3 regions of the Massilia sp. GCM10023247 genome follow, and region 2 is predicted to be linked to each of the others. Evidence: predicted binding sites of a transcription regulator. Region 2 holds the regulator's gene; each other region holds the start of a gene.
The links. The regulator LexA, encoded in region 2, represses DNA repair genes until DNA is damaged. The targets are predictions, from matches to a motif close to ACTGTATNNNNATACAGT.

Region 1 (10,142 bases), on a different contig from region 2:
CCGCGGCATGCCTTCGTTTTCCAGCACCGTCAGGGTCAGCAGGAAGCCGGCGAAGCAGACGCAGAACCAGGCGTAATAACCGGACAGGCGGCGGAAGTAGCGGGCGTTGCTGCTCACGCGCCGTCCCCGGCCGGGGCGGCGAGGGCCTGCTGGTACGCGCGGTCGTAGCTGCGCATGCGCCATGCATAGGCGCCGATGATGGCCAGGAAGACCAGCGCCGCGCCCTGGGCCGCCATGTAGAACGACAGCGGCCAGCCGAACACGGTGATGCGGGCCAGTTCGCGCGCGAAGTACACGGTGACGAACGCGGTGGCCAGCCAGCACGCCAGCAGCAGGGCGGTGAGGCGGCGCGTGCGGCGCCAGTGGCGGGCGCGCGCCGCGCGCAGGCGCTGCTGGTGTTGCGGGTCGGTGGCGGGCGGCGGGGATTCAGGCGGCATCGGGTGGCGTGGTGACGGGTGGAGGGAAGGTCAGGCGGAACAGGCTGCCCGGGTATTTGGGGAGAATGCTGCGCGGGTTGTTGAAGATGTCGATCTCGGCCCCGTGCTGCCCGGCGATCTCGCGCACGATCGCCAGCCCCAGGCCGCTGCCGGTCGTGTTCGAGCCGAGGATGCGGTAGAAGCGTTCGAACACGTGGACGCGCTCGTGCGGCGCAATCCCGGGACCGGTGTCTTCGACTTCGAGCAGGGCATGCTCGCCGTCGCGCCGCACGCGCACCGTGACGCTGCCGCCGGCGGGCGTATAGCGCAGCGCATTGTCGATCAGGTTCGACAGCAGTTCGCGCAGCATCAGCGTGTTGCCGGCGATGACGACCGGTTCGTCATGCGCTTCGTAGCCGAGGTCGATACCGTGGGCGAACGAGGCCTGTACCCAGTCCTGCACCGTGGCGCGCGCCAGCGTGCCGAGCTCGACCTCTTCGAAAGCGAGCCCCGCGTGCGGCTGGTTTTCCGCACGGGCCAGGGCCAGCAGCTGGTTGACGAGGCGGGTGGCCGACTCCGAGCTTTTCGCCAGTTGTTCCAGCGAGCGGTGGATCTCGTCCGGATTGACCTGGCGCAGCGCCAGTTCCGACTGCATGCGCATGCCGGCCAGTGGCGTCTTCATCTGGTGCGCGGCATCGGCGATGAAGCGCTTCTGCATCTCGATGGTCTGGGCCAGGCGCCCGAGCATGTCGTTGAGCGAGCCGACCAGCGGCGAGATTTCTTCCGGCACCTGGCGCGAATCGATCGGCGACAGGTCGTCGGAGGGGCGCGCGCGGATGCGTTCCTGCAGCTCCGCCAGCGGCGACAGGCCGCGCGACAGGGCGAACCAGACCAGGGCCAGGATGATCGGCAGGATGATGAACTGCGGCAGGATCACGCCCTTGATGATCTCGTTGGCGAGCAGGGCGCGCTTGTCGAGCGTCTCGGCCACCTGGACCAGGGCCTTGCGCTGGACCGTGCCCGGCGCCGCCAGCGGATCGAGGTTGACGTAGAGGTAGGCCACGCGCAGCGGGCGGCCCTGCAGCGCCGCATTGCGAAAGTGCACGGCGCCGTCCATCTCGGCCTCGTCCGCGCGCGGGCGCGGCAGCTCGCGGTCGCCGTCCACGTGGCGGCCGTCGGCATCGAGCACCTGGAAATACACGCTGTCGACATCGTCGGCGCGCAGGATGTCGCGCGCGCTGGCGGGCAGGCGGGTATCGATCGCGCCTTGTTCCACCCGCACCTGCTGGGCCAGCACCGTGACCCGGTTCTCGAGCGCGTGATCGAAGGGCTGGTTGGCGATCGATTTCGCGACCAGGTAGGTGATCGCGATGCTCATCGGCCACAAGAGCAGCAGCGGGGCCAGCATCCAGTCGAGGATCTCGCCGAACAGCGAATGCTGGATGTTTTCTTCCGGCTCGGGATTGGGCGGGACGTACAAAGGCTCGGGCACGCCCGCATCGACCGGCCGCAGGCTGCGTTCGCGCTTGTTCACGTGCCCCGGTTCACTTCGCGTCGAGTGCCTGCCCGGCGGCGCCGCCGCCGGCACGCAGATCCGAATATTTTTCCAGGCAATAACCAAGCCCGCGCACGGTGGCGATGCGCACCCCGCCCACCTCGATCTTCTTGCGCAGGCGGTGCACGTAGACCTCGATGGCGTTGTTCGAGACTTCCTCGCCCCATTCGCACAGGTGGTCGACCAGCTGCTCCTTCGAGACCAGGCGCCCGGTGCGCGCCAGCAGGATTTCGAGCAGGCCCAGTTCGCGCGCCGACAAATCGAGCATCTGGTCGTCGATGTAGGCGCTGCGCCCGACCTGGTCGTAGGCCAGCGGGCCGTGGCGCACCACGGTCGGGCCGCCGCCGGCGCCGCGCCGGGTCAGGGCGCGCACCCGCGCCTCCAGTTCGGACAGGGCAAACGGCTTGGCCATGTAGTCGTCGGCGCCGAGGTCGAGCCCTTCGACGCGCTGCTCGACCGAGTCGGCCGCGGTGAGGATCAGCACCGGCAGCAGGGAAGAGCGGGCGCGCAGGCGGCGCAGCACTTCCAGCCCCGACAGCCTCGGCAAGCCGAGGTCGAGGATCAGCAGGTCGAACTCCTGGGTCGAGAGGGCGGTGTCGGCCTCCTGGCCGTTGCGCACGCAGTCGATCGCATAACCGGACTGGCGCAAGGAACGCGTCAGTCCATCGGCGAGTACGCTATCATCTTCCGCAAGCAAAATTCGCATAAGATCACCCTGTTTTTCGATTAGACCGCTTGGCCGCACCTATTGTGTTTGATTTAGCGCAACAATGCGAGCCTTCCACAACATCCGGTGAAGAATTCGTCCAGATACCGCTTGCAAAAACCACTGGATTTTTATACAGTACTACCTATTGAAATGCGTGAGGGTGCCACTACCTAGGTACCTCCAAGACTGAGAGAAAATTATGGACGACAAAAAAGTTGCAGTAAACGCCTCCGAAAAAGGCAAAGCGCTCGCGGCGGCCCTCGCGCAGATCGAAAAGCAGTTCGGCAAGGGTTCGGTCATGCGCATGGACGCGAACATGCCGGTCGAAGAAGTGCAGACCGTCTCGACCGGTTCGCTGGGCCTGGACATTGCCCTCGGCGTCGGCGGCCTGCCGCGCGGCCGTATCGTGGAAATCTACGGTCCGGAATCGTCGGGTAAAACCACGCTGACCCTGCAGACCATCGCCCAGATGCAAAAACTGGGCGGCACCTGCGCCTTCATCGACGCCGAGCACGCGCTCGACGTGGGTTACGCACAGAAGCTGGGCATCAAGCTCGACGAACTGCTGATCTCGCAGCCGGACACCGGCGAGCAGGCACTCGAAATCACCGACGCGCTCGTGCGTTCGGGTTCGGTCGACCTGGTGGTCATCGACTCGGTGGCGGCACTCACCCCGCGCGCCGAGATCGAAGGCGACATGGGCGATTCGCTGCCTGGCCTGCAAGCGCGACTGATGTCGCAGGCACTGCGCAAGCTGACCGCCTCGATCAACCGCACCAACACGCTGGTCATCTTCATCAACCAGATCCGCATGAAGATCGGCGTGATGTTCGGCAGCCCGGAAACCACCACCGGCGGTAACGCGCTGAAGTTCTACGCCTCCGTGCGCATGGACATCCGCCGTACCGGTTCGATCAAGTCGGGCGACGAGGTCATCGGTAACGAAACGAAGGTCAAGGTCGTCAAGAACAAGATCGCGCCACCGTTCCGCGAAGCCCACTTCGACATCCTGTACGGAGAAGGCACCTCGCGCGAAGGCGAAATCCTGGATCTGGGCGCCGACAACAAGATCGTCGAGAAATCCGGTTCCTGGTACAGCTACAACGGCGAACGCATCGGCCAGGGCAAGGACAATGCCCGCCAGTTCCTGAAAGACCGCCCAGCCCTGGCGCGCGAAATCGAGAACAAGGTCCGTGCAGCACTCGGCGTGCGCGAGCTGCCACCGCCGGTCGGCGGCGACGCCGAAGACAAGGCGCCGAAGCTGAAGGCCGTGTCGGAGTAATGCCGGCGTGCCGTATGCGCTTGCAGTCGTCTCATGCGCCAGCCAGTTCTGAGCCTGAAGGGCCGGGCCCTGCGCTACCTCTCGATGAGGGAGCACAGCCGGCTCGAGCTCAAGCGCAAGCTGGCGCGCCATGCCGAGGAGGGCGACGACATCGATGCCCTCCTCGATTTCCTTGAAAAGAACAACTGGCTGTCGCAGGAACGCTTCGCCGAATCGCTGATTCATCGTAAGGCTGGGCGCTACGGCAACAGCCGCGTCATGGCCGAGCTGCAAAGCCATGGCGTCAGCGGCGAGGCGCTGGCCGAACTCAAATCCGGCCTGGCCGAGAGCGAGACCGCCCGTGCGGTCGAAGTCTGGCAGCGCAAGTTCGGCACCGTCGCCCAGGATGCGGCCGAACGCAGCAAGCAGATGCGCTTTCTCATGGCGCGCGGCTTCTCCAGCAGCGCCGTGCGTGCGGCGCTCAAGGGCGCGCCCGAAGACGACGAGTATTGACTCGTCTCGTTACAGACTCCCGTTCATTTACGGCGCAGCGCTAGCCTTATCCAGGTGCCAGGTGCCAAGTCCGCAGGTCCAGCTTCCAGGCGCCAGCGCGGAGCGCCATCCGGCGATATGCCTGTGCATATTCCTCAACGCCGGATGGCGCTGCGCGCTGGCGCTTTTGTTGTTAATAAGTCACTATGAAAACGCTGCTTGCCGTTTTGCTCCTCACCCTTGCCGCCTGCACCCGGCAGCCCGCCGATGCGACCGGCGTCTACCGCCTCAGCACGCCGGAAAAATCGATGGTGCTGCAAGTGCGTACCAGCGGCGTGTATGTGCTGCAGATCGACGGCCCCGACCGGAACCCGGACGAGATCCGCGGGCGCTGGGAAGAGGGGCGTGGGGCGGGTCCCGGCCTGGCTTTCCACGGCGTCGTCTGGCACGGGACCGAGCCCGCGAGCGGCCAGGGCGTCTGGGCCGCCACCTTCCGCCGTAATGCCGAGCTCTGTCTCGATGCCGAGGGCCTGGCCTGTTTCTCGAAGGAGGACGGGGCCTGAACCGGCCGCGCCGATTCAAACCGCTTGCTGTAGCGCGGCAAACCACGCTTCCCTTGCCGCGCTGCTCCAACCCCCGCGAGCGTGTCGTCTGCTCCTGCCTCGCCCTTGCGATGGCCATCCCAACATCATGTTGCAGTGCAACCGGTTTGCGCCTGTGCTAAACTTTCACGGTTTAAGTAGCGCCGCATCAGCGGTTGTTGCCGCGGAAGCCGCGGCAACGTGCATCAGCACACTGGCTGCCACCTTGATTGCCGATGAATCGGCACGTTTGCTTTATGCCCCTGTCCTCTCCCGCCCCGCGCTCCTTGCGGCATACTCGCGCCATCACGGTCGAAGCGTACGCGCGCGACGATGGCCTGTGGGATCTCGACGCGCGCATTCGCGACATCAAGGCACGCGACATCGTCCTCGCCTCCGGCAAGCGCCCCGCCAACACCGCCGTGCACGACCTGAGCCTGCGCATCACGATCAACCGCGCGCTCGAGATCGTCGACGCCGAAGCGTCGTCCGATGCGGTGCCCTATCCCGGGTACTGCGACACGATCGGCCCGGCCTATCAAAAGCTGGTCGGACTGTCGCTGACCAAACATTTCCGGTTGCACTTGAAAGACCGCCTCTCTGGCGTGCTCGGCTGCACCCACCTGACTGAACTGGCGCAGGTCTTGCCCACCGCGGCAATCCAGGCCTTCGCCGATGACGAATTCGAGACGCGCAGCGCCGCCAACGATGGCGACGCCGTGCGTCCGTACGAGATCGACCGCTGCCACGCGCTGCGCGCCGACGGCCCCGCAGTGGCAAAGTATTACCCGCGTTGGGTAATCAAGGCCGTGACGGGTTGACACCGATTGTCGAAGTTTTTCCAATTTAACTCACTAAATCAGTAACAGAAGAAGGGACGCCAGCATGAAAATCCATGAGTATCAGGGCAAAGAAATCCTCCGAAAATACGGAGTGACGGTTCCGCGCGGCATTCCGTGCATGTCGGTCGACGAGGCTGTCAAGGCAGCCGAAGAGCTGGGCGGCCCGGTCTGGGTAGTCAAGGCACAGATCCATGCTGGCGGCCGCGGCAAGGGCGGCGGCGTGAAGGTTGCCAAGTCGCTCGAGCAGGTCAAGGAATACGCACAGCAGATCATGGGCATGCAGCTCATCACGCACCAGACCGGCCCTGAAGGCCAGAAAGTGCGCCGCCTGCTGATCGAAGAAGGCGCCGACATCAAGAAGGAACTGTACGTCTCGATGGTCACCGACCGCGTCTCGCAGCGCGTCGTGCTGATGGCCTCGTCGGAAGGCGGCATGGACATCGAAGAAGTCGCGCACAGCAACCCGGAAAAAATCCACTCGATCGCGATCGACCCGGCCGTCGGCCTGACCGATGCCGAAGCCGACGAGATCTCGACCAAGATCGGCATCCCTGCCGAATCGCTGGCCGAAGCCCGCCAGAACCTGAAAGGCCTGTACCAGGCTTACTGGGAAACCGACGCCTCGCTGGCCGAAATCAACCCGCTGATCCTGACCGGCAACGGTAAAGTCATCGCCCTCGACGCCAAGTTCAACTTCGACGCCAACGCCCTGTTCCGCCAGCCGGAAATCATGGCTTACCGCGACCTGGACGAAGAAGACCCAGCCGAAGTCGAAGCATCGAAGTTCGACCTGGCCTACATCTCGCTCGACGGCAACATCGGCTGCCTGGTGAACGGCGCCGGCCTGGCCATGGCCACCATGGACACCATCAAGCTGTTCGGCGGCGAGCCGGCCAACTTCCTGGACGTGGGCGGCGGTGCGACGGCTGAGAAAGTCACCGAAGCATTCAAGATCATGCTGAAGAACCCAGGCCTGAAAGCCATCCTGGTCAACATCTTCGGCGGCATCATGCGTTGCGACGTCATCGCCGAAGGCGTGATCACCGCATCGAAGGCCGTCTCGCTGCAAGTGCCGCTGGTCGTGCGCATGAAGGGCACCAACGAAGACCTGGGCAAGAAGATGCTGGCTGACTCCGGTCTGCCGATCATCGCTGCCGATACGATGGAAGATGCAGCCAAGGCCGTCGTCGCCGCTGCAGCTGGTAACGCCTAATTCGAAGGAATAAACAAATGTCGATCCTGATCAACAAAGATACAAAAGTCATCACCCAGGGTATCACCGGCAAGACCGGCCAGTTCCATACCCGTATGTGCCGCGACTACGCGAACGGCAAGGCTGCCTTCGTTGCTGGCGTGAACCCGAAGAAAGCCGGCGAAGATTTCGAAGGCATCCCGATCTACGCCAACGTCACCGAAGCGAAAGCGGCGACCGGCGCGACCGTGTCGGTCATCTACGTGCCGCCAGCAGGCGCTGCTGCCGCCATCTGGGAAGCCGTCGAAGCCGAACTGGACCTGGCAATCTGCATCACCGAAGGCATCCCTGTCCGTGACATGATGGCCCTCAAGGACCGCATGGCCAAAGCCGGCTCGAAGACCCTGCTGCTGGGCCCGAACTGCCCAGGCCTGATCACCCCGGACGAAATCAAGATCGGCATCATGCCGGGCCACATCCACAAGAAGGGCCGCATCGGCGTCGTCTCGCGCTCGGGCACCCTGACCTATGAAGCAGTCGGCCAGCTGACCGCACTGGGCCTGGGCCAATCGACTGCAGTCGGCATCGGCGGCGACCCGATCAACGGCCTGAAGCACATCGACATCATGAAGATGTTCAACGACGATCCTGATACCGACGCGGTCATCATGATCGGCGAAATCGGCGGTCCGGACGAAGCCAATGCCGCGCATTGGGTCAAGGACAACATGAAGAAGCCGGTCGTCGGCTTCATCGCCGGTGTCACCGCGCCTCCGGGCAAGCGCATGGGCCACGCCGGCGCGCTGATCTCGGGCGGCGCCGATACCGCGCAAGCCAAGCTGGACATCATGGAAGAGTGCGGCATCAAGGCCACCAAGAACCCGTCGGAAATGGCACGCCTGCTGAAGGCCATGCTGTAATACCGGCAGTTCCGGTGGTCTGAAAAAGGGAAGCCGCGTGCTTCCCTTTTTTTATTTCCGCCCGTCTGTTCCAGTCCCTTCGGCAAGCCCGAACCCGCTACGGCGGGTTTTCTTTTTCCTGCGGCGAGCGCGTCGCGCGCACGATTCTGCTAGCGCAAAGGACAGCTCCACAGCCCATCCATACTCTGCCCGCGCGACCGAGGCCCGGCTCACGGCGCGACCATTCCACACCTTGATATGGAGAATCCATGAAATCGCTGAAGGTTGTTACGAAGGCAGAAGCAGGCTTTACCCTGGTCGAACTGATGGTCGTCATCGCGATCATCGGTATCCTGACCGCCATTGCGCTCCCGACTTACCAGGAGTACATGGCGAAATCGAAGTTCGGCGCTGCCCTGGCAGAAGTCTCTGCGGGCAAGGTAGGGTTCAACACGCGGATCAACGATGGCGAGGAAGTCAAGGCGCCGGAGGAGGTCGGCCTGGCCGCGGCCGACAAGCCGACCGCCAACTGCAGCTTCGGCGTCACCGCCGATTCCCTGGCCTGCAAGATCGTCGCCGGTCCGGCCAGCGTGAAGGACCAGACCATCACCCTGAAGCGCGACGCGACGACCGGCGCCTGGAGCTGCAGGGCCGACACGGTGCCGCAAACCGTGATCGGCCCCAAAGGCGTGTGCCAGGGCAAGGCCTAGAGCGGCTGCAAGCGGGGTTTCAGACGATCTTCTGGCGGTCCGCCAGCAGCGCCTCGTAGGTCATGTTTTGCAGCAGCGTGTAGTGCACCGGGTCGAGGCCGATGAATTGCATGCCGTAGGTGAAGAGATCGGAGTCGTCGGCCGCCTTCGATACGTTGACGTTGCGGATCGCCGCGCGCGCCGCGATGCGCACTTCCTGGTCGTCCGGCGGCGCTTTCAAGGAAAACTGCAGCATGATCTGCTCTTCGTCGGACGGCAGCCGGCTCGGGGAGACCACCAGCGCGCCGCTGACCGACAGGTTCAGGATCGTGCAGGGGAGCGGGCGGCCGTGGGTGCCGCTGCCCGCGAGATGGGCCGGCAAGTCGACCTTGACCCGCATGGCGGTGCGCAGGCTGGTGCCCTGCACCGTTTTCGGGAACGACACGTGCACGTAAAACAGGGGACGCGCGAAGATGCGCTCGACGGTGCAGGCGAACGAGCAGACCTTGACGCCCGAGAACACGCGGATCGTCAGGCGCTCGCCTTCGGCCAGTGCGATCGGTGCGCCGTTTTCCACCGGAATCTTGAGGATGATGTACTCGTCCTTCGCGTACCCGATGAGGGTCGAGAAATGCTGGACGGGCTTGACGCGACGGTGCGTGATGAGCTGCAGCCGGGTGCCGACTTGCAGGTTCATCGTCTCGAAGTCGTAATCTTGCGCTTTGAGTTCCGGAGTGGGGGCTTGCATTGGCTTGTAGTAGGGCATCCGGCAACCATGCCAGGGTCGTCATGATACCAGCGTTATCCGAAGAGAAATAAACTGACAGTCGACAACACAAAAAAAGCCCGCGTTTGCGGCGGGCTTTGTTGTTTCAGTGAAACGTTCAGCGTTTCAGGTGCTGGTCGAGCCAACCGATCACGGTGTGGTGCCACAGCACCGAGTTGGCGGGCTTGAGCACCCAGTGGTTCTCGTCCGGGAACATCAGGAACTTGCTCTCGATCCCGCGCCGCTGCAGGGCCGTGAAGGTGGACAGTGCCTGGGCGGTCGGGATGCGGAAGTCGAGGTCGCCCTGGATGACGAGCATCGGCGTCTTCCACTTGTTCACGTGGTGCACCGGGTTGAAGCGCTCATGCTGGTCCGGCACCGCGAAATACGGGCCGCCGCTTTCCCAGTCGGTGAACCATTGCTCTTCGGTCGAATAGGCCATGCCGCGCGTGTCGAACACGCCGTCGTGGTTGACCAGGCACTTGAAGCCGTCCGCCCAGTTGCCGGCGATCCAGTTCATCATGTAGCCGCCGTAGGAGGCGCCCAGCGCGCAGCTGCGCTCGCGGTCCAGCCAGGGGAATTTTTTCACGGCCGCATCGAGTCCCTTTTGCAGGTCTTCGAGCGGCTTGCCGCCCCAGTCGCCGCTGATCGAGTCGGTGAACTTCTGGCCGTAGCCGGTCGAGCCGTGGAAGTCGATGAAGACGGCGGCGTAGCCGGCGCCGGCATACACCTGCGGATTC
Region 2 (10,142 bases):
CGACAACCTGGAAACGGCGCGCCATAACGGCGGCAAGCCGGCGCCGGCGGAAGACGCCGTGCGTACCCAGCTGAACCTGAATCCTCCGGTCGCGGCCGAGTAACATTTTCGAGTACCATTTTTCTGGACGGCATCATGAGCGAACAGAAGCAGTACGGCTTTACCACGACGATCCTGCACAACGACCGCCGCAAGGCGATCGAGCAGGGCTCGCTGCACAAGCCGATCCACACCTCGGTCGCCTTTGGCTACGGCGACGCGCGCCAGCTCGCCTCCGTGTTCCAGGGTAAGGAACCGGGCTTCCGCTATGGCCGCCAGGGCAATCCGACCGTGGCGGCGCTGGAAGACAAGATCACGAAGATGGAAGACGGCGTTGCCAGCCTGTGCTTCGGCACCGGCATGGCGGCCATCGGCGCGCTGTTCCAGGCGCTGCTGCGCGCGGGCGACCATATGGTCTCCTCGAGCTTCCTGTTCGGCAATACCAACAGCCTGTGGCAGACGGTCGCCGGGCAGGGTGTCGGCGTCGATTTCGTCGACGCCACCGACGTCGCGAACGTGGAAGCGGCCTTGCGTCCGGAGACCCGCCTGGTGTTCGTCGAGACCGTCGCCAATCCGCGCACGCAAGTGGCGGACCTGGCCCGCATCGGCGCGCTGTGCCGCGAACGCGGCATCCTGTACGTGGTCGACAACACGATGACGACCCCGTACCTGTTCCGCCCGAAGGCGGTCGGCGCCGGCCTGGTGGTCAATTCGCTGACCAAATCGATCGGCGGGCACGGCATCGCGCTGGGCGGCGCCCTGACCGATACCGGGCTGTTCGACTGGAGCGCCTATCCGAACATCGCCGCCAACTTCCGCAAGCAGCCGGCCCAAGCCCAGGGCATGGCGCAACTGCGCGCGAAAGCGCTGCGCGACTTCGGCGCCGCCCTCGGCCCGGAAGCGGCGCACCACATTGCGGTGGGCGCGGAAACGCTGGCCCTGCGCATGGAGCGCACCTGCGCCACTGCGCTGGCGCTGGCGCAGATGCTCGAGCTTGATGAGCGGGTCGCCGCCGTCCACTATCCCGGGCTGGCATCGCACCCGCAGCACGGCATCGTGTCGGAACTGTTCCGCGCCGGCGGTTCGCTCCTGAGCTTCGAACTGAAAGACGGGATCGACTGCTTCGATTACCTGAACCGCCTCAAGCTCGCCATCCCGGCCAGCAACCTGGGCGATACCCGCACCCTGGTCATCCCGGTCGCGCACACGATCTTCTTCGAGATGGGGGCCGAGCGCCGTGCCAGCATGGGCATCGCCGAGTCGCTGATCCGGGTATCGGTCGGTATCGAAGACACGGACGATTTGCTGGAAGACTTCGCCAGGGCGCTCTCCACCCAATTCGGGTAACCAATAATCTGTTGCCAAGCATAACCTCCTAGTCTAGTATTGTTAGCACTTCAATACGGAGGAAATATGAAACGGCTGCTTTGCGCGATGGTTTTTGGTTTATCCGGACTGGCAGTGGCAGGTGACTTGGAGGATGCTGATAAATTCCTCGCAGCAAAAGCTTACGACAAGGCACTCCCGCTCTATGCCAAACTTGCCCAAGCAGGCAATGTAGAAGCGCAGTTCCGGCTGGGCGAGATGTACTGGTACGGTGACGGTACTGCCGTAGACATGAAGTCGGCCACGGCCTGGATGCAGAAGGCGGCGGCCCGCGGGCATGGCGGCGCCGTCGAGTCGCTCGCGATTCTCAAGCAGCGCGAAGTGCGCGCCGCCGACATCGCCTACTGGACGAGCGGTTACAAGGGCGACGACCTGACGGCGGGCCGTTTCAATTGCACAGCGCCCCAGATCCCGGCCATGTCGAAGACGAACCAGGAGATCAAGAAAACCTCGGACGCGTATCTGGCGTGGCAGCAATGCTATAACGGTTTTGTCGCCAACATCAACGACGCCATGCCGCCGGGTAAGCGCATCCCGGCCGATGTCGCCAAACTGCTGACCCCGCGCGAAGCCGAGCAGGCGGTCGCCCACCTGACTGGCGTCTACGGAAAGACGATTGCACAGGCCGAGCAGGAGGCGCAGCAGATCACGGCCCAGCACGGGCGCTGGCACAGTGAGACGGAACGTGTGGTCCTTGCAGAGAACACGGCGCGCAGGCAGGAATATGACATGCGGACGCGGCGCATGCAGGAAAACGAAATCGAACGCCAGACCAAGTATCCGTCGATGACTCCGCAACCGGTGAGCCCGCCGCCGGCAACCGGACGCTAAATCGAAGACAGGAAAGTTGAGGTGGAGGGAGCATTCGCGGTACCATGTTCCTTTCCCTCACCTCGACCTCCATGAAGCGCCTCCTCTTCGCAACCAGCCTGCTGTTCTGTTCCGCGGCTTACGCCGATCCTTTGCTCGACGCGAACGCGTTGTTTGCGAAGAAATCCTATCCTGAAGCGCTACAGGCCTATACGAAGCTTGCCAACGCGGGCAATGTCGAGGCGCAGCAGCGCCTGGGCCAGATGTATTGGTATGGTGAGGCAGGAGCGGTCGACGAGGCCAAGGCCGAGGCCTGGTTCCGCAAGGCGGCAGCGAAGGGCAATGCGGTCGCGAGTGCATCGCTCGATATCATGGGGCAGCGCAAGGCCCGTCAGGCGGACATCGCCCACTGGGTCGAGGGTTACGAGGGGGAGGACTTGAAGGAGGGGCAATTCAACTGCCCGGCCCCGCGCATTCCCGCGATGTCGAAACAAACCGTCGACATCGAGCGCGTATCGGCCAGTATCGCAACCTGGCAGGCATGTTACAACGGCTATGTGACCAACCTGAACGCGTCCATGCCCTTGGTGCAGCGGATCCCGGCCGATATCGTCAAGCTGCTGAACGCCGCCGAAACAGAGCGTGCCAACAAGCGGCTCGCGGTCATCGGCGAGAACCTGTCGGAAGAAGCGCGTGTCACTTCAAAACTGGTGCTGGCCGACGTCGCTGCGTGGCGTAGTGCGACCGAAGCATATGTCGCCGAGCATAACGCCATCGTCGGCGTCAAGCCATCGCAGGAGAGGGCGAGAGACATCGAGGCGCGCAAGAATAATTACGCGCCGGTGGGGAGGTAACGCAGGCCACGCGGCCGAGCTGGCAAAACGCCCGCGAACGCCGCCTTTGTCCTTGCCGGTCCAAGCCAGCGTCATGCCGGCGCAGTGCCAGCTTAGTGCCAGCTTAGTGCCAGCTGCGCATCAATCCGACCGCCAGGCCCTCGAGCGCGAACTCGTCGCCCGGTTCCACGCGAATGACCTTGAAGTCCGGATTTTCCGGCAGCAGTTCGATCAGTTCGCCGGTCTTGCGATAGCGCTTGACGGTGACGTCTTCGCCAATGCGGGCGACGACGATCTGGCCGTTCTTGGCGCTGTCGATCTTCTTCACGGCGAGGAAGTCGCCGTCCATGATGCCGGCGTCGCGCATCGACCAGCCGCGCACCTTCAGCAGGAAGTCGGGGCGGGCGCCGAACATGGCCGGATCGACGTTGTAGGTCGCTTCGACATGTTCCTGGGCCAGGATCGGCGAACCGGCAGCGACCCGGCCGACCAGGGGCAGCGACATCAGCAGGGCCGCGGGCACGTGCGGCACCGGTGCCGGCAGCGAAGCGCCGATCAGGCGGATGCCGCGCGAGGTGCCGGAGACGATTTCGATGGCGCCTTTGCGGGCCAGCGCCTGCAGGTGTTCCTCGGCGGCATTGGCCGACTTGAAGCCCAATTCCTTGGCGATCTCGGCGCGCGTGGGCGGGAAGCCGGTGTTGTCGATCGCTTCCTTGATCAGGTCAAGGATCTGTTGTTGCCTTGCAGTGAGCTTGAGCATGGATCTGCCACGGGTTAATGATTCAGACTGTATTTTTGTACAGTATTTCGGCAAAAGCAAGGGAAATCGCCGAAATTGTACGATTTCCCTGCGGGAAGCTGTGGCGGCGGGGCGACGCCCCTAGGCGATTGTGCTGGCGGTCGGATCACGTTATAATTGCCGGCTTTCCCTTCCCACACTCGTCTTGACGCCGAGGTGGGCATTTGTTTAAACGTCCTTAAGGAGTGTTGCATGCGTCATTATGAAATCGTTTTTATCGTCCACCCGGACCAAAGCGAGCAAGTCCCGGCGATGATCGAGCGTTACAAGGCCAGCGTCACCGCGCGCGGCGGTAACATCCATCGCGTGGAAGACTGGGGCCGTCGCCAGATGGCTTACCAGATCCAGAAGCTGCCGAAGGCACACTACATCTGCATGAACATCGAGTGCGACAACGAGACCCTGGTCGAGCTGGAAACCGCATTCAAGTTCAATGATGCCGTGCTGCGTCACCTGACCGTGAAGATGAAGAAGGCTGAAACCGCTCCGTCGCCAATGATGAAGTCGGTCCAGCGTGAAGACGCAGCCAAGAGCCACCGCGCAGAAGCCCCGGCTGCTGCTGCAGCCCCGGCCCCAGCTGCTGCCTAAATTCTTCTGCCAGGAATCGTGAACAGGAAGTGAACCAGTTACAAGTCGTCGCAACGATTGCTGAACGCGACGTACTGCGCTACACCCCCGCCGGCGTGCCGGTCGTCTCGGCAATCTTGCTGCACAGTTCGCAGCAGGTCGAGGCAGGAATAGCGAGACTGGTCGAGTTCGAAATTGCCGCGTTCGCCGCGGGAGAAATTTCGGGCCGCTTCGCCAGTGCCGAACTCGGCGCGGCGCACCAGTTCACGGGATTCTTGGCCAGGAAGAACCGCAACAGCAAAGCCCTGGTGTTTCACATCATTGATTTCAGTGCCGCCGCTTAAAGAAGAGTTAGCGGCCCACCTTTTAGATACAGGAGCCTCAAATGGCATTCGGTAAAAAGTTCGACAAAAACAAAGCCAAAGAAAAACTGAAGCGCAAACAGCAGAACCCGCTGTTCAAGCGCAAGAAGTTCTGCCGCTTCACCGCTGCAAACGTGGAACAGGTTGACTACAAAGACGTCGACACCCTGAAGGACTTCGTCCAGGAAAACGGCAAGATCATGCCGGCACGCCTGACCGGTACCAAGGCGCACTACCAGCGCCAGGTCGACACCGCGATCAAGCGCGCACGCTACCTCGCGCTGCTGCCGTACACCGACCTGCACAACGCCTAATCAGCGCCGTACAGTCCGAATTTTCTGGAGAAAAATATGCAAGTTATCCTTTTGGAAAAAGTTGTTAACGTCGGCAACCTGGGCGACGTGGTCAAGGTCAAGGACGGTTACGCACGTAACTTCCTGATCCCGCAAAAGATGGCCCGCCGCGCCACCCAGGCCGCTGTGGCCGAGTTCGAAGTCAAGCGCGCCGAGCTGGAAAAGGCAGCCGCCGAAAAGCTGGCCGCTTCGCAAGCCCAAGGCGACAAGCTGGGCGGCATGACCATCACCATCGCCCAGAAGGCCGGCGTTGACGGTCGCCTGTTCGGTTCGGTCACCAACTTCGACATCGCCGAAGCCCTGACCAAGCAAGGTTTCGCAGTCGAAAAGGCGCAAGTTCGCCTGCCGACCGGCCCGCTGAAGACCACCGGCGAGCATCCAGTCGCTGTCGCTCTGCACACCGACGTCGTGGCTGAAATCACCATCGCCGTCGTTGGCGAAGCTGCTTGATAAGCAACTTAGTACGCACAAAAACACGCTCGTCAAGAGCTGTTGTTTAAACGAAAAAGCCGGGTTCGCCCGGCTTTTTTTATTGGCAGAAACTCCCCAATTATTTCAGCCGCGTGAGCGGAAAGGTTATAATGCCCGCCATGAATAACCCCGCAGATCCGCAAATCGAATCGCTGCGCATTCCCCCGCATTCCATCGAAGCAGAGCAGTCCGTCATCGGCGGCCTCCTGCGCGACAATGCGGCGTGGGACCGTATTGCCGACTTCATGCACGCGGACGATTTCTACCGCTACGACCACCGCATCATCTTCGAACAGATGGTGCGCCTGATTAACAGCGGCAAGCCGGCCGACGTGATCACCGTCTACGAAGCCATGGTGTCCCTCGGCAAGGCCGAGGACGTGGGCGGGCTCCAGTACCTGAACGCGATGGCGCAGAACACGCCGTCCGCCGCCAACATCCGCCGCTACGCCGAAATCGTGCGCGACCGCGGCATCCTGCGCAAGCTGATTACCGTTGCCGACGAGATCTCGGGCAACGCGTTCAATCCGCAGGGCAAGGAAGTCAAGCAGATGCTGGACGAGGCCGAATCCAAGATCTTCGCGATTGCCGAGTCCGGCGCGCGTGGCGCCCAGGGCTGGAATCCGATCCAGCCGCTGCTCACCCAGGTGGTCGAGCGCATCGACGAGCTGTACTCGCGCGAGAACCAGGGCGAAATCACGGGCGTGCCGACCGGTTTCATCGACCTCGACCGCATGACCTCCGGCCTGCAGCCGGGCGACCTGGTGATCGTCGCCGGCCGTCCGTCGATGGGCAAGACCGCGTTCTCGGTCAACATCGGCGAGAACGTCGCGATCGAAGCGGGCCTGCCGGTGGCCGTGTTCTCGATGGAGATGGGCGGCGCCCAGCTGGCCATGCGTATGCTCGGCTCGGTCGGCCAGCTCGACCAGCACCGCCTGCGTACCGGCCGCCTGAACGACGAGGACTGGCCGCGCCTGACGCACGCCATCCAGAAGATGAACGACGCCCAGCTCTATATCGACGAGACGCCGGCACTGAACCCGATCGAGATGCGCGCACGCGCGCGCCGCCTGGCCCGCCAATGTGGCAAGCTCGGCCTTATCATCGTCGACTACCTGCAGCTGATGCAGGGTAGCCAGCCGGGCGACAACCGCGCCGCCGAGATCTCCGAGATCTCGCGTTCGCTGAAAGGCCTTGCAAAGGAATTGCATTGCCCGGTGATCGCGCTGTCGCAGCTGAACCGCTCGCTGGAACAACGCCCGAACAAGCGTCCCGTCATGTCCGACCTGCGCGAATCGGGCGCAATCGAGCAGGATGCGGACGTGATCATCTTCCTGTATCGCGACGAGGTCTACAACCCCGACTCGCCCGATAAAGGTACCGCCGAAATCATCATCGGCAAGCAACGTAATGGTCCGATCGGCGCGATCCGCCTGACCTGGATCGGCCAGTACACCAAGTTTGGCAACTACAGCGGTAACCTCGCCGTCTACCAGGGCGACTAAGCCGATATTGTGCAACTGGGGTCCGGCACGCACGGCGAGCCGGACCTGCAGGGCACCTTTGCATTCCAAGAGTTTTACAACGGAGAACCTTTAATGTTTGGACGCCTGATGCCCACCGAGGGCAAGTTTTTTGACCTGTTTAACCAGCACGCTGCGCTGTGCGTGAAGGGCGCGCAGGAGATGGTCGGCCTGATGACCAACTTCGACGACCTCGAAACCCGCACGCATGCCGTGGAGACCATCGAGAAGCAGGCGGACAAGGTTACCTACGCTTGTGTCGAAATGCTCCACAAGACCTTCATCACCCCGATCGACCGCGACGACATCCACAAGCTCATCACGCGCATGGATGACATCCTCGACATGATGGAAGACGCGGCCCAGACCATCTCCCTGTACGACCTGCACGCCGTCACCCCGGAAGCGAAGCGCCTGGCCGAGCTGTGCCTGGCCTGCTGCGAGCGCGTCCAGGCCGCCGTCGGCCTGCTGCACGACATGGGCAACGCCCAGAAGATCGTCGCCATCTGCGAAGAGATCGACCGCCTCGAGTCGGACGCCGACCACGTGATGCGCGCCGCCATGAGCAAACTGTTCCGCGATGAGCCGGACGTGCGCAACCTGATCAAGATGAAGGCGATCTACGAGATCCTCGAGACCGTCACCGACCGCTGCGAAGACGTGGCCAACATCATCGAAGGCATCATCGTCGAGAACGCGTAAGCGCACCCAGAACAAGAATAATCATGGAACATATAACGATCAGCATTTACGTGCTGGGTGGACTGGTGCTGCTCGCACTGGTGTTCGACTTCATGAACGGCTTCCACGACTCGGCGAACTCGATCGCCACCGTGGTATCGACCGGCGTGCTGAAACCGCAGAGCGCGGTGGCGATGGCGGCCTTCTTCAACTTCATCGCGATCTTCGTGGTCAACATGAAGGTGGCGCAAACCATCGGCAAGGGCACCATCGACCCCCATGTGGTCGACCATTACGTCATCTTCGGCGCCCTCGTCGGCGCCATCTCCTGGAACATCATCACCTGGTATTACGGCATTCCATCCTCGTCCTCGCACGCCCTGATCGGCGGCCTGGTGGGCGCGGCCGTGGCCAAGGCCGGTACCGGTTCGCTCGTTTCGGGCGGCCTCATCAAGACCGTGGCCTTCATCGTCGTGGCGCCGCTGCTGGGCTTCGTATTGGGGTCGATCATCATGCTCATTGTGTCGTGGCTATTTGTGAAGTCCACGCCGCGCAAGGTCGATACCTGGTTCCGCCGGCTGCAGCTTGCTTCGGCCGCCGCGTATTCGCTCGGCCACGGCGGCAACGATGCCCAAAAGACGATGGGCATCATCTGGATGCTGCTGATCGCGGCCGGTTATGTCAGCGCCTCCGATGCGTATCCGCCGGCCTGGGTCATCATCTCCTGCTACGCTGCAATCGCCTTCGGCACCTTGTTCGGTGGCTGGCGCATCGTCAAGACCATGGGCCAGAAGATCACCAAGCTCAAACCGGTCGGCGGCTTCTGTGCCGAAACGGGCGGCGCGATGACGCTGTTGATGTCGAGCTTCTTCGGCATCCCGGTCTCGACCACCCACACCATCACCGGCGCGATCGTCGGCGTCGGCGCTTCGCAGAAGGCCTCGGCCGTGCGCTGGGGCGTGGCCGGCAATATCGTGTGGGCCTGGGTCTTCACCATCCCGGCCTCGGCCTTCATGGCGGCGGTTGCCTGGTGGATCGGCACCAAGATCATGTAATTGCACCAGCTGCATGTGCTTCACGGAAAACCCGGCAATCGCCGGGTTTTTTTTATGCCTTATTTCGGCAACCGGGACGGCGCGTGCCCCGAGTTGGGGCGTGCCGCCGGCCGGTTTCTGCTACGCTTGGATCCTGTTTGCGGCGATCACGAGCTTGCAGGAGCAGGGATGCACCAGCGTACCGACAAGGCAATGTCAGGCGGAACCTCGACTGCTCCCGGGGCGATCGCCAGGCTGCGTCCTTTCCTGGATTTCCTGCGCCAGCGGCTGTCGCTGTTGTTGCTGTGGCCGGCGATCGCGGTGCTGGCCGGAATCGCCTTGTGGGCGATCGTGCTGGGCGGCCTCGAGGGCGACCTGCACCACCGGCAGGCCGAGTTGCGGCAGCACGTCGACGCCTATACGCGCAGCTACGCGATCCGCACCAACCGGTCGATCGGCGACACCGACCGCCTGCTGCTGTTGATGCGTCACGATTGGGACGTATCGGGCGCCCGTACCACGCTGGCAGGCACGGTCGAGGCAGGCATTTTTTCCAAGCTCTATATTGCCGGCGCGGCCATCGTCGATCGCAGCGGACATATCGTGACCAGCTCGCACCCGGCCGCGCTCGGGCGCTACCTGGGAGACGAGGATTATTTCGCCGAGCAGCAGCGCGCGCACGCCGACCGGCTGTACGTGAGCCGGCCCCATGAAGGCGAGGTGTCGAGGCGCGAGGTGATCGGTTTTTCGCGCCCGCTGCTCGGTCCGGGCGGGCGTTTCGAGGGCATCGTGGTGCTCTCGGTATTCCCGACTTTCTTTGCCCAGCATTACACCGAGCCGATCCTGGGCGAATATGGCTTTGCGGCCTTGACCGGGCCCGGCGGCGCGGTGCTGGCCAGCCGCCACGGAAACACCGTTCATTCGGCCAGTTCGCCTTTCCTGCTGGCGCCGATTCCCGCCGCCGGGCCGCAGGGCGTGGTGCGGCTCGACGGTGCGCGCTGGTTTGCCGACGGCCGCACCCGGGTGACCGGCTGGCAGCCGCTCCCCGCCCAGGGACTGACCGCCATCGTCGGCGTCGACGAGTACTCGGCCATGGCGGGCTACCGCCACGAGCGCGAGGCGGTGCTCGACGATGCCTGGCGCAACACTGCCTGGCTGACGCTGGCGGCGCTGCTGGCCACCAGCTTTTATGTGCACGCAAAGTGGAAGCAGCACCAGATCGAAACCATCCGCGCCACCTACCGCCTGGCGACCGAGGATGCGGGCGAAGGTTTTTTCATCAAC
Region 3 (10,142 bases), on a different contig from region 2:
CGGTAGCCGCGCATCGCCCAGGGATCTTTTTCCGAGATCACGAGCTTGCCGTCGCGCCAGAAGGCGCAGTCGGCGGCCAGGCCGTACTGGTGCCAGCTCTGGAAGGCGCGCGCATTGGTCACGGCGCCGCCCATCTGTGCCAGCAGGTCCTGGCGAGCGGGACTGCGGTAACCCTCGAGCAGCGCCATGTCATAGCCGTGCTTTTCCTTCATGATCTTGAACGCGAGCAGCAGTCGCTGGCTGAACTCGGGATGCATCAGGCCCCAGTTGCGGCTGGCATGGACCAGCATCGGCCGCACCTGCACCACCTCCTCGGTGGTAAAGGCAAGCGGCGGCGGATCGCTCGGCGGCACCAGCTGCTCGCCGCGCAGCAGCGCCGCGATCTGGGCGTCCGGCAGGGCCTCGCTGGGTTCGTAGCCAGGCAGCATGTCGGGGGTACGCATCACCAGCGCGAGCAGGGAGGGAATGGCGACCACGGGCACGCCGATGGCCAGCACGATCCAGTGGCGGCGCACGGCCTTGCGCAGCGCGCCGCCGACGCGCGACAGGTTACGCCGCGGCTGCCACGGCTGGCCCGGCGCCCGGCGCCGCAGTACCAGCCCCTGGACCCGGCTGCGCAGGCCCAGGACCAGACCGTTGATGCGGGCACGTCCAGTCGGGAAACAAACCAGCCAGATCAGGCTGCAAGCGACGCAAAAATACAGAAGTGCGACAAAGATCAGCATGGCTTTTCCCAGATTGTTTCTAATCGAAAGAAACGTTTATCTTAGGAGGTATGCCGTGCGCCCTACAGACGAAAATCAAGCAGGCTCGACAAGACCAAACCTGATGTCGTCGCGCCGCGCTGTGGGCGAAGACAACATCCTCGCCATGCTCGAGCGTGATTCCGCCCGCCGCACCGGCGGCCGGATCTCCGGCCTGCGCGTGGCCTGGTACGGCGCGGCGGCAGCCTTTGCCGGCATCCTGGCCGGCGGCGTGGCATGGCTGGCCTACGACAACCACAAGAGCGCTGCGCAACTGCAGGCCGAGTACCAGGCGACGGTCGCCGCCGTGCCGCCGGTACCGGCGGGCGGCGGCATCCCGCTCCAGCCGCCCGCGACGATGCTGCGGGTGCCGGCGGGCGAACTGCCGCGGGCCGCCGTGATCGTCGACGAATCGCCGCCGGCGCCGCGCACTGCCGGCACGGTACCGCCGCTGGTGATGCTGCCGCGCCAGGAGGCGGCCCCTGCCCTCCCCGCTGCAAAACCAGCTGCAAAACCCGCTGCCCGCGCGCCCAGGGACAGCCCGGGCGCCATCCCCGCCAAGCCGCGCGTCGCCCAGATCAACAGCCGCGCCGGCAGCGAAAAAAAGCCGGAGAAGGTGCAGAAGGTGCAAAAGGTGCAAAAGGTGCAAAAGGCGGAGAAGGTGCAGAAGGCGGAGAAGGTGGAGAAAACCCAGCGTGCCGGCGCCCGCGCCGTCAAACCCGTGCCGGCGCGCGGCAGCACCAAAACCGCTGCCGAGCCAAGCCGCCAGGGCAAGCCTGCCGGCGCCGCGCCCCAGGTCGACAGCGACGTGGCCCTGATTTCCGCCATCATCTCGCAGTCGGAACGCCACCGCGGCGCACGCGAGGCCGTGGAAGCCTGCAAGGGTGCGGCTTGCCCGTCGAAGCCGGCGCAACGTTGATGTGGCAAAAAACCACGGCGACGCAGCCTGGGCGCTGAAACCGCTGGGACTTCATCGCCGTGCCGCGCTATACTGTACATAAGCACAGTAGCGCGTCACGAGATGAACAGGGTTCTGGAAAACGAGTTTTATTACCTGGATAACTTCCAGGGCGTCCTGGACTGGATCGGACAGCGCTACCACGACCTGCTGACCGACGAGGAACGGCACTTCATCGAAGCGTTTCCCGCGCTGCCGCAGCCGGCGCGCGCCTTGTTCGTGCGCATGGTCATGCGCAAGGGCGACCTCTTCCGCGCCAGCAAACTCAACTACGCCGAAATCGGCTGCCCGGTCGCGGCGGCGCACGCCTTGCTGCCCAGCGGCTGGATCGAGCTCGATCCCGTCATCTCCCTCGACGAACTGTTCGACCTGTTGGCCAAGCCGGAAATCGCCGGCGCCTTCGGCGCAAGTCTGCACCAAAAAGGTGCACGCAAGGCCGAGCAACTGGAAGCGCTGCGCGCCGGTTTCGGCGACAGCCGCGCCTTCTCCGCCTGGTACCGCGATGGCGGCGACCTCGCCCTGCGCATCCTGGTCAAACCCCTGTGCGACCGCCTGCGCCTGATCTTCTTCGGCAACCTGCACCAGGACTGGACCGAGTTCGTGCTGGCCGACCTCGGCCTGTTCCGCTACGAACAGGTGGAGTTCTCGCAGGCCTCGCGCGGTTTCCGCCAGCGCGCCGACATCGACCATTACCTCGCCCTGCATGCCTGCCGCGAGCGCTTCGCCGCGGGGGGCGAGCCGGCCGAGGACGTGCTCGAGGACCTGCCTGCCCAGGCTTTCGATAACGACTGGCTCGAGAGCCGGCGCGAGAAATTCCTGTTCCAGGTCGGCCAGCATTTCGAGAAGCAGAAGGACTGGACCCGCGCCCACGAGGTGTATGCGCGCTGCCGCTTCCCGGGCGCCCGCGGGCGCGCGATCCGGGTCCTGGAGAAGGCCGAGCGCTACCTCGACGCCTGGCGGCTGCTGGAAGCGGCACAGCGCGCGCCGGAGAGCGACGCCGAGCGCCAGCACCTGGCGCGCATCGGGCCGCGCCTGGCGCGCAAGCTCGGCCATCCGAAAACGGTGAAAGGGAGCATCGCTGCCATTGCCCAGTTCGGCGTATCGCTGCCGCATCCGGGCCCCGATCCCTGGGTCGAGGGCGCCGTGCGCGCGCACCTTGCCTGCGAGGAGGCGCCGGTCTTCTATGTCGAGAACACGCTGGCCAACGCCCTGTTCGGCCTGCTGTGCTGGCGCGCCATCTTCGCCGCCATTCCGGGCGCCTTTTTCCACCCTTTCCACCGCGCGCCCGCAGACCTCTACAGTCCCGACTTCCAGCGCCGCCGCGCCCGTGAATTCGACGACTGCCTGGCCCAGCTCGACGACGGCCGCTACCGCGCGACCATCCTCGCCCACTTCGAGGAAAAGGCCGGCATCTCGGCGCCCTTCGTCGCCTGGGAATACCTCGATCGCGGCCTGCTCGAACTCGCCCTCGACTGCATTCCGGCCGCGCACCTGAAGCGCTGGTGCGAGCGCATCCTGGCCGACCTCAAGGCCAATCGCACCGGCTTTCCCGACCTGATCCAGTTCTGGCCGGCCGAGCGCCGCTACCACATGATCGAGGTGAAGGGCCCGGGTGACCGCCTGCAGGACAACCAGCTGCGCTGGATCGAGTACTGCGCGCAGCACGACATGCCGGTATCGGTGTGTTACCTCGAATGGGAAGCGGCGCCTTGAGCTATGTTGTCGCGGTGCGCGCCCTGTGCGAATTCACCGCCAAAGAGGGCGACCTCGACCTGCGCTTCACGCCCTCCCCGACCGCCCAGGAAGGCATCGCCGGCCACGCCGTGGTGCAGGCCAGGCGCAAGGACAGCGGTCAAGCCGGCTACCAGGCCGAGGTCTCGCTGTCGGGCGACTACGGCCCGCTGCACGTGCGCGGCCGCGCCGACGGCTACGACCCGGCGCATAAGCTGCTCGAGGAAATCAAGACCTACCGCGGCCAGCTGTCCTCGATGCCCGACAACCACCGCCACCTGCACTGGGCGCAGCTGCGCGTCTACGGTCACCTGCTATGCGCCCAGCTCGGGCTGGGCGAAGTCAACCTGGCCCTCGTGTATTACGAGATCGGCAGCGGGCAGGAGACCCACTTGCGCGAGACCCGCAGCGCCGCCGACCTGCGCGCCATCTTCGAGGAGCAGTGCCGGCGCTTCACGGCCTGGGCCGAGGCCGAACTGCGCCACCGCGAGGCGCGCGATGCGGCCTTGACCGCCCTGCGCTTCCCGCATGCCGCCTTTCGCCCCGGCCAGCGCCAGCTCGCCGAAACAGTCTTCAAGGCCAACGCCGCGGGGCGCTGCCTGCTGGCGCAGGCGCCGACCGGCATCGGCAAGACCGTCGGCAGCCTGTTTCCCGTGCTGAAGGCGGCGCCCGCCCAGCGCATCGACAAGGTGTTCTTCCTCGCCGCGAAGACCCCGGGGCGCCAGCTGGCCCTGGACGCGGCCGAGGCGATCCGGGCGGCGGCGCCGGGCCTGCCGCTGCGCGTGCTCGAACTGGCGGCGCGCGACAAGGCCTGCGAACACCCCGACAAGGCCTGCCACGGCGAGTCCTGCCCGCTGGCCAGGGGCTTCTACGACCGCCTGCCGGCCGCCCGTGAAGCAGCGGCCCGGCTGCCGCTGCTCGACCGCGCGGCGCTGCGCGAAGTCGGCCTGGCACACGAGGTCTGCCCCTATTACCTGGGCAGCGAAATGGCGCGCTGGACCGATGTCGTGGTCGGCGACTACAACTATTATTTCGACGGCGGCGCAATGCTGTACGCGCTGGCCCAGGCCAACGGCTGGCGCGCCAGCGTGCTGGTCGACGAGGCGCACAACATGGTGGCCCGCGCCCGCTCGATGTATTCGGCGCAACTGGACCGGGCCGCCCTGCGCATGGCGCGCGCCGCGGCGCCGGAGGGCGTGAAAAAAACCCTCTCCAGGCTGGCCCGCTGCTGGGGCGAGGTCGATGCGGCGGCGCCCGCGCCCTACCAGCTGCTGCCCGAGCCGCCCGAGAAGCTGCTCAATGCCTTGACCAATGCCACCAGCGCCATCAACGATCTCCTCGCCGAGCAAGCGGGGCCGCTCGACCCCGACCTGCAGCGCTTTTATTTCGACGCCCTGCAATTGACGCGACTGGCCGAATCCTTCGGCGAGCATTCGCTGTGCGACCTCACCCGCAGCGGCAAGGACACCACGCTCTCGATCCGCAACGTGGTGCCGGCGCCCTTCCTGACGCCGCGCTTCAAGGCGGCGCACTCGACGACGCTGTTTTCGGCGACGCTCAGCCCCTGGCATTATTTCGCCGACCTGCTCGGCCTGCCCGAGGACACCGGCTGGATCGACGTCGAGTCGCCCTTTACCAGCGGCCAGCTGGCCGTGCACGTTGCGCGCGACATCTCGACCCGCTATGCCCAGCGCGCCGCCTCGCTCGGCCCGATCGTGCGCCTGATGGCCGCCCAGTACGCCCAGGCGCCCGGCAACTACCTCGCCTTCTTCAGCAGCTTCGATTATCTCGAGCAGGTCGCCACGCTGTTCGCCGAACGCCACCCCGAGGTGCCGACCTGGCGCCAGGAGCGGCGCATGAGCGAACATGAACGCGCCGCCTTCCTCGATCGCTTCCAGCCCGACGGACGCGGCATCGGCTTCGCGGTGCTGGGCGGCGCCTTCGGCGAGGGCGTCGACCTGCCCGGCGCGCGCCTGGTCGGCGCCTTCGTCGCCACGCTCGGCCTGCCGCAACTGAACCCCGTCAACGAAGCGCTGCGCGCGCGCATGCAGGCGATGTTCGGCGCGGGCTACGACTACACCTACCTGTACCCGGGGATGCAGAAAGTGGTGCAGGCCGCCGGCCGCGTGATCCGCACCGAGCAGGACCAGGGCGTGGTCTACCTGATCGACGACCGCTTCGACGAACCGGCGGTGCGGGCATTGCTGCCGGGCTGGTGGGAGGTCGATGTCCTGAGCGCCTGACAAAGGCCCAGGGCAAGGCGCATCGTCGACGACAGTATTGTAGGGTGCAGTCCCGACTCCACCAGGGCAAGGCCGCCGTGCCGTCTCGCGCGCTCAGCGCATCGCATCCTTCAGTTTGGCGTAACCGCTGCGGCTCACGGGAACCCGCTTGCCATCCTTCAGCACCGCGCACCAGCTGTCCCTGGTCGGCGCTTCGATACGCTCGATCGCACCCACGTTGACGATATACGAGCGGTGCACGCGCAGGAAGGCTGCCGGGTCGAGCCCTTCCTCGAGTTCGGCCATGCGCCCGTTCTTCAGGTGGGTGCGCCCCCCGGCGCTGATCTGCACGTAATCGTCCTGGGCTTCGATCCAGTCGATGCTGGCGCTCGGCACCACATGCACGCGCGCGCCATCGCGCACCAGGATGCGTTCGAGGGGTCCGTGGCGGCGCGCCGCGCTCCGGGCCACCTCCTGCACCGCCTGGGCCGGGGCGGCGCGCGCCGCCACGTTCGCCAGCGCCTGGGCCAGCCGCTCGCGGCTGAAGGGTTTCAGTAGGTAGTCGAGCGCGCGCACCTCGAAGGCCTTGAGCGCGTACTGGTCGTAGGCCGTGACGAACACGTAATGCGTGCGCGTTCCGGCCAGTTCCACCACCTCGAAGCCGTCCAGCTTCGGCATCTGGATGTCGAGGAAGACCAGGTCCGGCTCCAGCTCGCCGATCGCCTTGACGGCCTCGAAGCCGTTCGCGCATTCGGCGACGATCTCGATGCCGGGATGGGCAAGCAGGTATTCGCGCAGCAGCGCGCGCGCCAGGAATTCGTCGTCGACGAGGATGACACGCATCGTCAGGTCTCCATCACGGGTTCGGTTTCGACGGGCAGCGCCAGCTCCACCCGGAAGCTGGCGCCGGCGTGGGTCCAGAACACGCTGGCCTCGTGCGCATAGGTCGCCGCCAGGCGCTGGCGCACGTTCGCCAGGCCGATCCCGCAGCCCGGCGCCAAGCCCGCGGCGCCCTCCTCGTCGGCATCGTTCTCGACCCGGATACGCAGCAGCCTGCCGTCGCGCCCGGCGACGATGCGCAAGCTGCCGCCCTCGATCCGGTTGCCGATGCCGTGCTTGACCGCGTTCTCGACCAGCGGCTGCAGCAGCATCGGCGGCAGCAGGCAGGCGCCGGCGTCACGCGCCACTTCTTCTTCGAAGCGCAAGCGCGCGCCGAAGCGCACCCCTTCGATGGCGAGGAAGGCGCGCACCAGGGCCAGTTCCTCGGCCAGCGGCACCTTGCGCTGGGCGTCCATGCCGAGGCTGCGCCGGAAGAAATCCGACAACTGCAGGGTCATGGCGCGCGCGCCGGCCGGATCGATCGAGGTCAGTGCGCTGATCGAATTGAGGCTGTTAAACAGGAAGTGGGGATCGATCTGGGTGCGCAGCATGCGCAGCTCGGCGTCCTGCGCGGCCAGCTTCATCTCCAGCTCGCGCCGCTCGAACAAGCGCGCCCGTTCGAATTCCAGCGCCAGGTAGTGCGCCACCGCCGTCAGCCCGTACAGGATGACGCCGAGGCCGAACATCAGGGCCGCGAAAGGCCGCGTCATGCCCGGCATGCCGGCGACGGTCCCTCCCAGCAGCTCGCCCCAGCCGTTGCCGGCCGCCGTCCACAGCGCGCCGGCGCACACCGCGGTACAGGCGAACACGCCCAGCACCGCCGGCAAGGGTTTGCTTGCCAGCGGATAGGCGCGGCAAAGGTAATACGCGGAAAAGCCGCTCGCGCAGCCGTACAGGAGCGTAAGCGGCACGGCGAACAGCAGGCTGGCGCTCCAGGGAGCGTCGGCCGCGGCATTCATCAGGCCGGCCAGCAGGCTGCCCAGCAGCAGCCAGGCCGCCAGGTACAGGACCGTGCTGCGCCGGGTGCCGGGCGCGCCGTACATCAGTTACGTACCTCCACGCCGCCCATGATCGCGTAGCCCCGGATCACCAGGCGCTTGCTGGAGTCCGGCGGGCTGACGGTCTTTTCCTCGAAACCGCCCATGATCGGCGTGCCCTGCAGGATGATGGTCCAATCCGGCGGACACTTGATCGTCACGCCGCCCCAGAAGGCGAACACGTTGATGACGGCTTCGCCGCGGATCGAGGCGCCGCGCATGTCGAGGGTGCAGCCCCCCATTACCGCCGTCACCTCGCCGCCGCGGAAATCCTGGCTGTGCACGCGCCGCTCGAAGCCCCCGAGGATGGCGGTCACGTCCACCGTCGCCGTGTCGTCGGCCCCGGTCATCCGGTCCTTGTCGTCGACGACGGCGATGCCGGCCCGCGCCGCCGGCGAACCGGTCATGGCGCGGTACACCACCATCGCGCCGACCGCGATCAGTACCAGCGGCCAGAACGCGCGCCACGAAAAATCGATGATGCCGAGGCGGTTCAGGATCATCGCGGTGCCGATGCCGATGCCCGCCAGGCCGACCAGGTAACCGTTCGGCGAATTGGTATCGAGCAGCTTGGCGACGCCGGCAAAGATGAAGACCAGCGGCCAGAAAGCGAGCGCCTGGCGGACCTCGATGATGTCGAGGTTATCGAGCAGGAACAGCAGGCCGATGGCGATCACCAGCACGCCCATCAGCACCTGGCTGGTGACGACGCGGTCTGAGCGGCGCGCCTCGCGCCTGGCCTGGCGCACGGCGCGGCGCGCCTCGCGGCCCTCGTCGATACTGTCCTTATGCATGGTCGTTCTCCTTCGATGGCGGAAAGCGGCGCTTGACCGCGGGAGCGATGATCATCTGCAGCCCTGCCATCAGCAGGAACAAGGGCCAGCTGTTGCGGAAGGTCAGGCCCAGGAAGCCTTCGAACACCGCGAACAGCCACAGGCCTATAAAGACGGTCCACAGCCCAGTGGAAAATTCCTTCGCGCTCGGGTAGCCGATGGTCTGGTTGATACCGGCCGCGACGATGAGCAGCGGCCAATAATGCCACAGGCTGCGCACGTCGACGAGGTCCATGCGGTCGAGCAGGAAGGCGAGGCCGACGGCCATCAAGACCAGTCCCCACATGATCTGCTTGCGCGCTGCGTAACTGCTTTCGGTACTCATTTGCGCCCTCCGTGTTGTGATGTGAATACGATAGCCCGGTGCGCGCGCCATGAAAAGCGGCTTTCGGCCAACGGCGGGATGCGGGCGGTGAATGACGGAGGATTCGGTGGACGGCGCTGGCGGCGGGTCAATGGCGTTGGGAAAAAAAAAGCCCGCCTCATCGGAGGCGGGCTTTTCTGGATGCCGGGGGAAGATCAGGCGGCCGCTGCGGACAGGCTCATCGGCGGCTGGTTCTTGACCTGGTTGCGGTACTTGGCGCGCGCCGCAGCCTGCTTGACCGCTTCGCGTGCGATGTTGGCGCGGCGGATCTCGAGACGTTCGTCCTTGCCGCGATGCTGGGCTTCATGTTTGTTACCGATACGCTTGGTCATGTGCTTCTCCTCTGTTGAAACGGGTGGTCCGGACCGCGGGCTGGGAACAGTACCCTAGGAACGCTCGCTGGCGACTTTGAGTTCCGCCGGCATCAGCATCCCCCAGCCAAGCTGGCGGCGGATTTCCTCGGGCGTCGGCGGCGGCTTCGGATCGCGCGACCGGCGCGCGAGGTATTCGCGAACCAGGTGCTTCGGGGGATTCTTGGTCGTGGCAGACATCGGGCCTCCGCTTCCGGATCGTGTAGGCCGCCGCCGGTGGCGACGGCCGGGAATGTGGTGCCGATCCTCGAGGCGACCGGCTAACCTGTTGAGATATTTGGCCGGCCTGCAGAACGAATTCGCTGGCGCCTCACTCACACGGCTTCATCATAACGAAGGCACGCGAACCGTACCGTTAGGTGACGCACACTTGCACGCGGATGAGCTGCCGCCGCATTGTAGGACTGGTCATACAGGAATAAAAAAGGGGAGCCGAAGCTCCCCTTTTCATCATGCCTTGCAGCCTATCAGAACTTGTACTTCAGGTTCAGGTAGAACTGGCGGCCGCTGACGTCCAGCTTCTGCTGCTCTTCTTCGCTGTAGCGATAGTAAGCGCGCTTGACGTTGGTCAGGTTGGTCGCGTCGAAGCTCAGGATCATGTTCGGCGTGATGTTGTAGCTAGCGTTGAAGGCCAGCGTCGTCACCGGAGCGGCCATGGTCGGCGCGGTCGGCATCGCAACACCGTTGATCACGGACATGCCCTGGCTGTTTGCGGTCGGCGACGGTGCGGTCGTCGAGTTCACGTACTCGCCACGGTAGTTCGACACTAGGCGTGCCGACAGCTTGTCGTTCTCGAAGTAGACACCGAGGTTGCCGGCCCACTCGGAAGCGCCCACCATCGGACGGCCGTCGTCGACCTTGGTCTTGGCGCGGCTGACGTTCGAGGTGAAGCCGAACGGCGACGAGCCGAATGGCTGCTCGTACGACAGTTCCAGACCGCTGATCTTCGCGCCCTGCTGCGACGAGGTATTGATGAAGAAGGTCTTCACCGTCTGGTCACGCGG

Region 1: the regulator LexA is predicted to act here: its motif matches at 2,800-2,817, upstream of recA (recombinase RecA).
Region 3: the regulator LexA is predicted to act here: its motif matches at 1,734-1,751, upstream of ACFPAH_RS10965 (VRR-NUC domain-containing protein).

What each region holds. Positions count from the first base shown of each region.
Region 1 covers NZ_JBHSIB010000022.1:195,224-205,365, reverse strand. The annotation lists gene ACFPAH_RS17725 (sodium:solute symporter family protein) at 1-117, opposite strand, end outside; gene ACFPAH_RS17720 (DUF4212 domain-containing protein) at 114-437, opposite strand; gene ACFPAH_RS17715 (sensor histidine kinase) at 427-1,950, opposite strand; gene ACFPAH_RS17710 (response regulator) at 1,961-2,677, opposite strand; gene recA (recombinase RecA) at 2,880-3,962, shown strand; gene recX (recombination regulator RecX) at 3,996-4,454, shown strand; gene ACFPAH_RS17695 (hypothetical protein) at 4,640-4,996, shown strand; gene ACFPAH_RS17690 (DUF2889 domain-containing protein) at 5,272-5,835, shown strand; gene sucC (ADP-forming succinate--CoA ligase subunit beta) at 5,900-7,069, shown strand; gene sucD (succinate--CoA ligase subunit alpha) at 7,087-7,968, shown strand; gene ACFPAH_RS17675 (pilin) at 8,217-8,657, shown strand; gene ACFPAH_RS17670 (flagellar brake protein) at 8,677-9,384, opposite strand; gene ACFPAH_RS17665 (LpqB family beta-propeller domain-containing protein) at 9,521-10,142, opposite strand, start outside.
Region 2 covers NZ_JBHSIB010000007.1:25,623-35,764, reverse strand. The annotation lists gene purF (amidophosphoribosyltransferase) at 1-103, shown strand, start outside; gene ACFPAH_RS03905 (cystathionine gamma-synthase family protein) at 136-1,386, shown strand; gene ACFPAH_RS03900 (tetratricopeptide repeat protein) at 1,453-2,256, shown strand; gene ACFPAH_RS03895 (tetratricopeptide repeat protein) at 2,301-3,089, shown strand; gene lexA (transcriptional repressor LexA) at 3,193-3,828, opposite strand; gene rpsF (30S ribosomal protein S6) at 4,060-4,455, shown strand; gene priB (primosomal replication protein N) at 4,485-4,778, shown strand; gene rpsR (30S ribosomal protein S18) at 4,820-5,110, shown strand; gene rplI (50S ribosomal protein L9) at 5,147-5,599, shown strand; gene ACFPAH_RS03865 (replicative DNA helicase) at 5,740-7,125, shown strand; gene ACFPAH_RS03860 (DUF47 domain-containing protein) at 7,219-7,845, shown strand; gene ACFPAH_RS03855 (inorganic phosphate transporter) at 7,869-8,879, shown strand; gene ACFPAH_RS03850 (EAL domain-containing protein) at 9,048-10,142, shown strand, end outside.
Region 3 covers NZ_JBHSIB010000011.1:118,737-128,878, reverse strand. The annotation lists gene ACFPAH_RS10975 (M15 family metallopeptidase) at 1-725, opposite strand, end outside; gene ACFPAH_RS10970 (hypothetical protein) at 829-1,662, shown strand; gene ACFPAH_RS10965 (VRR-NUC domain-containing protein) at 1,765-3,414, shown strand; gene ACFPAH_RS10960 (ATP-dependent DNA helicase) at 3,411-5,675, shown strand; gene ACFPAH_RS10955 (LytR/AlgR family response regulator transcription factor) at 5,769-6,497, opposite strand; gene ACFPAH_RS10950 (sensor histidine kinase) at 6,500-7,576, opposite strand; gene ACFPAH_RS10945 (LiaI-LiaF-like domain-containing protein) at 7,576-8,364, opposite strand; gene ACFPAH_RS10940 (LiaF transmembrane domain-containing protein) at 8,357-8,728, opposite strand; gene ACFPAH_RS10935 (hypothetical protein) at 8,923-9,099, opposite strand; gene ACFPAH_RS10930 (hypothetical protein) at 9,154-9,318, opposite strand; gene ACFPAH_RS10925 (TonB-dependent receptor) at 9,606-10,142, opposite strand, start outside.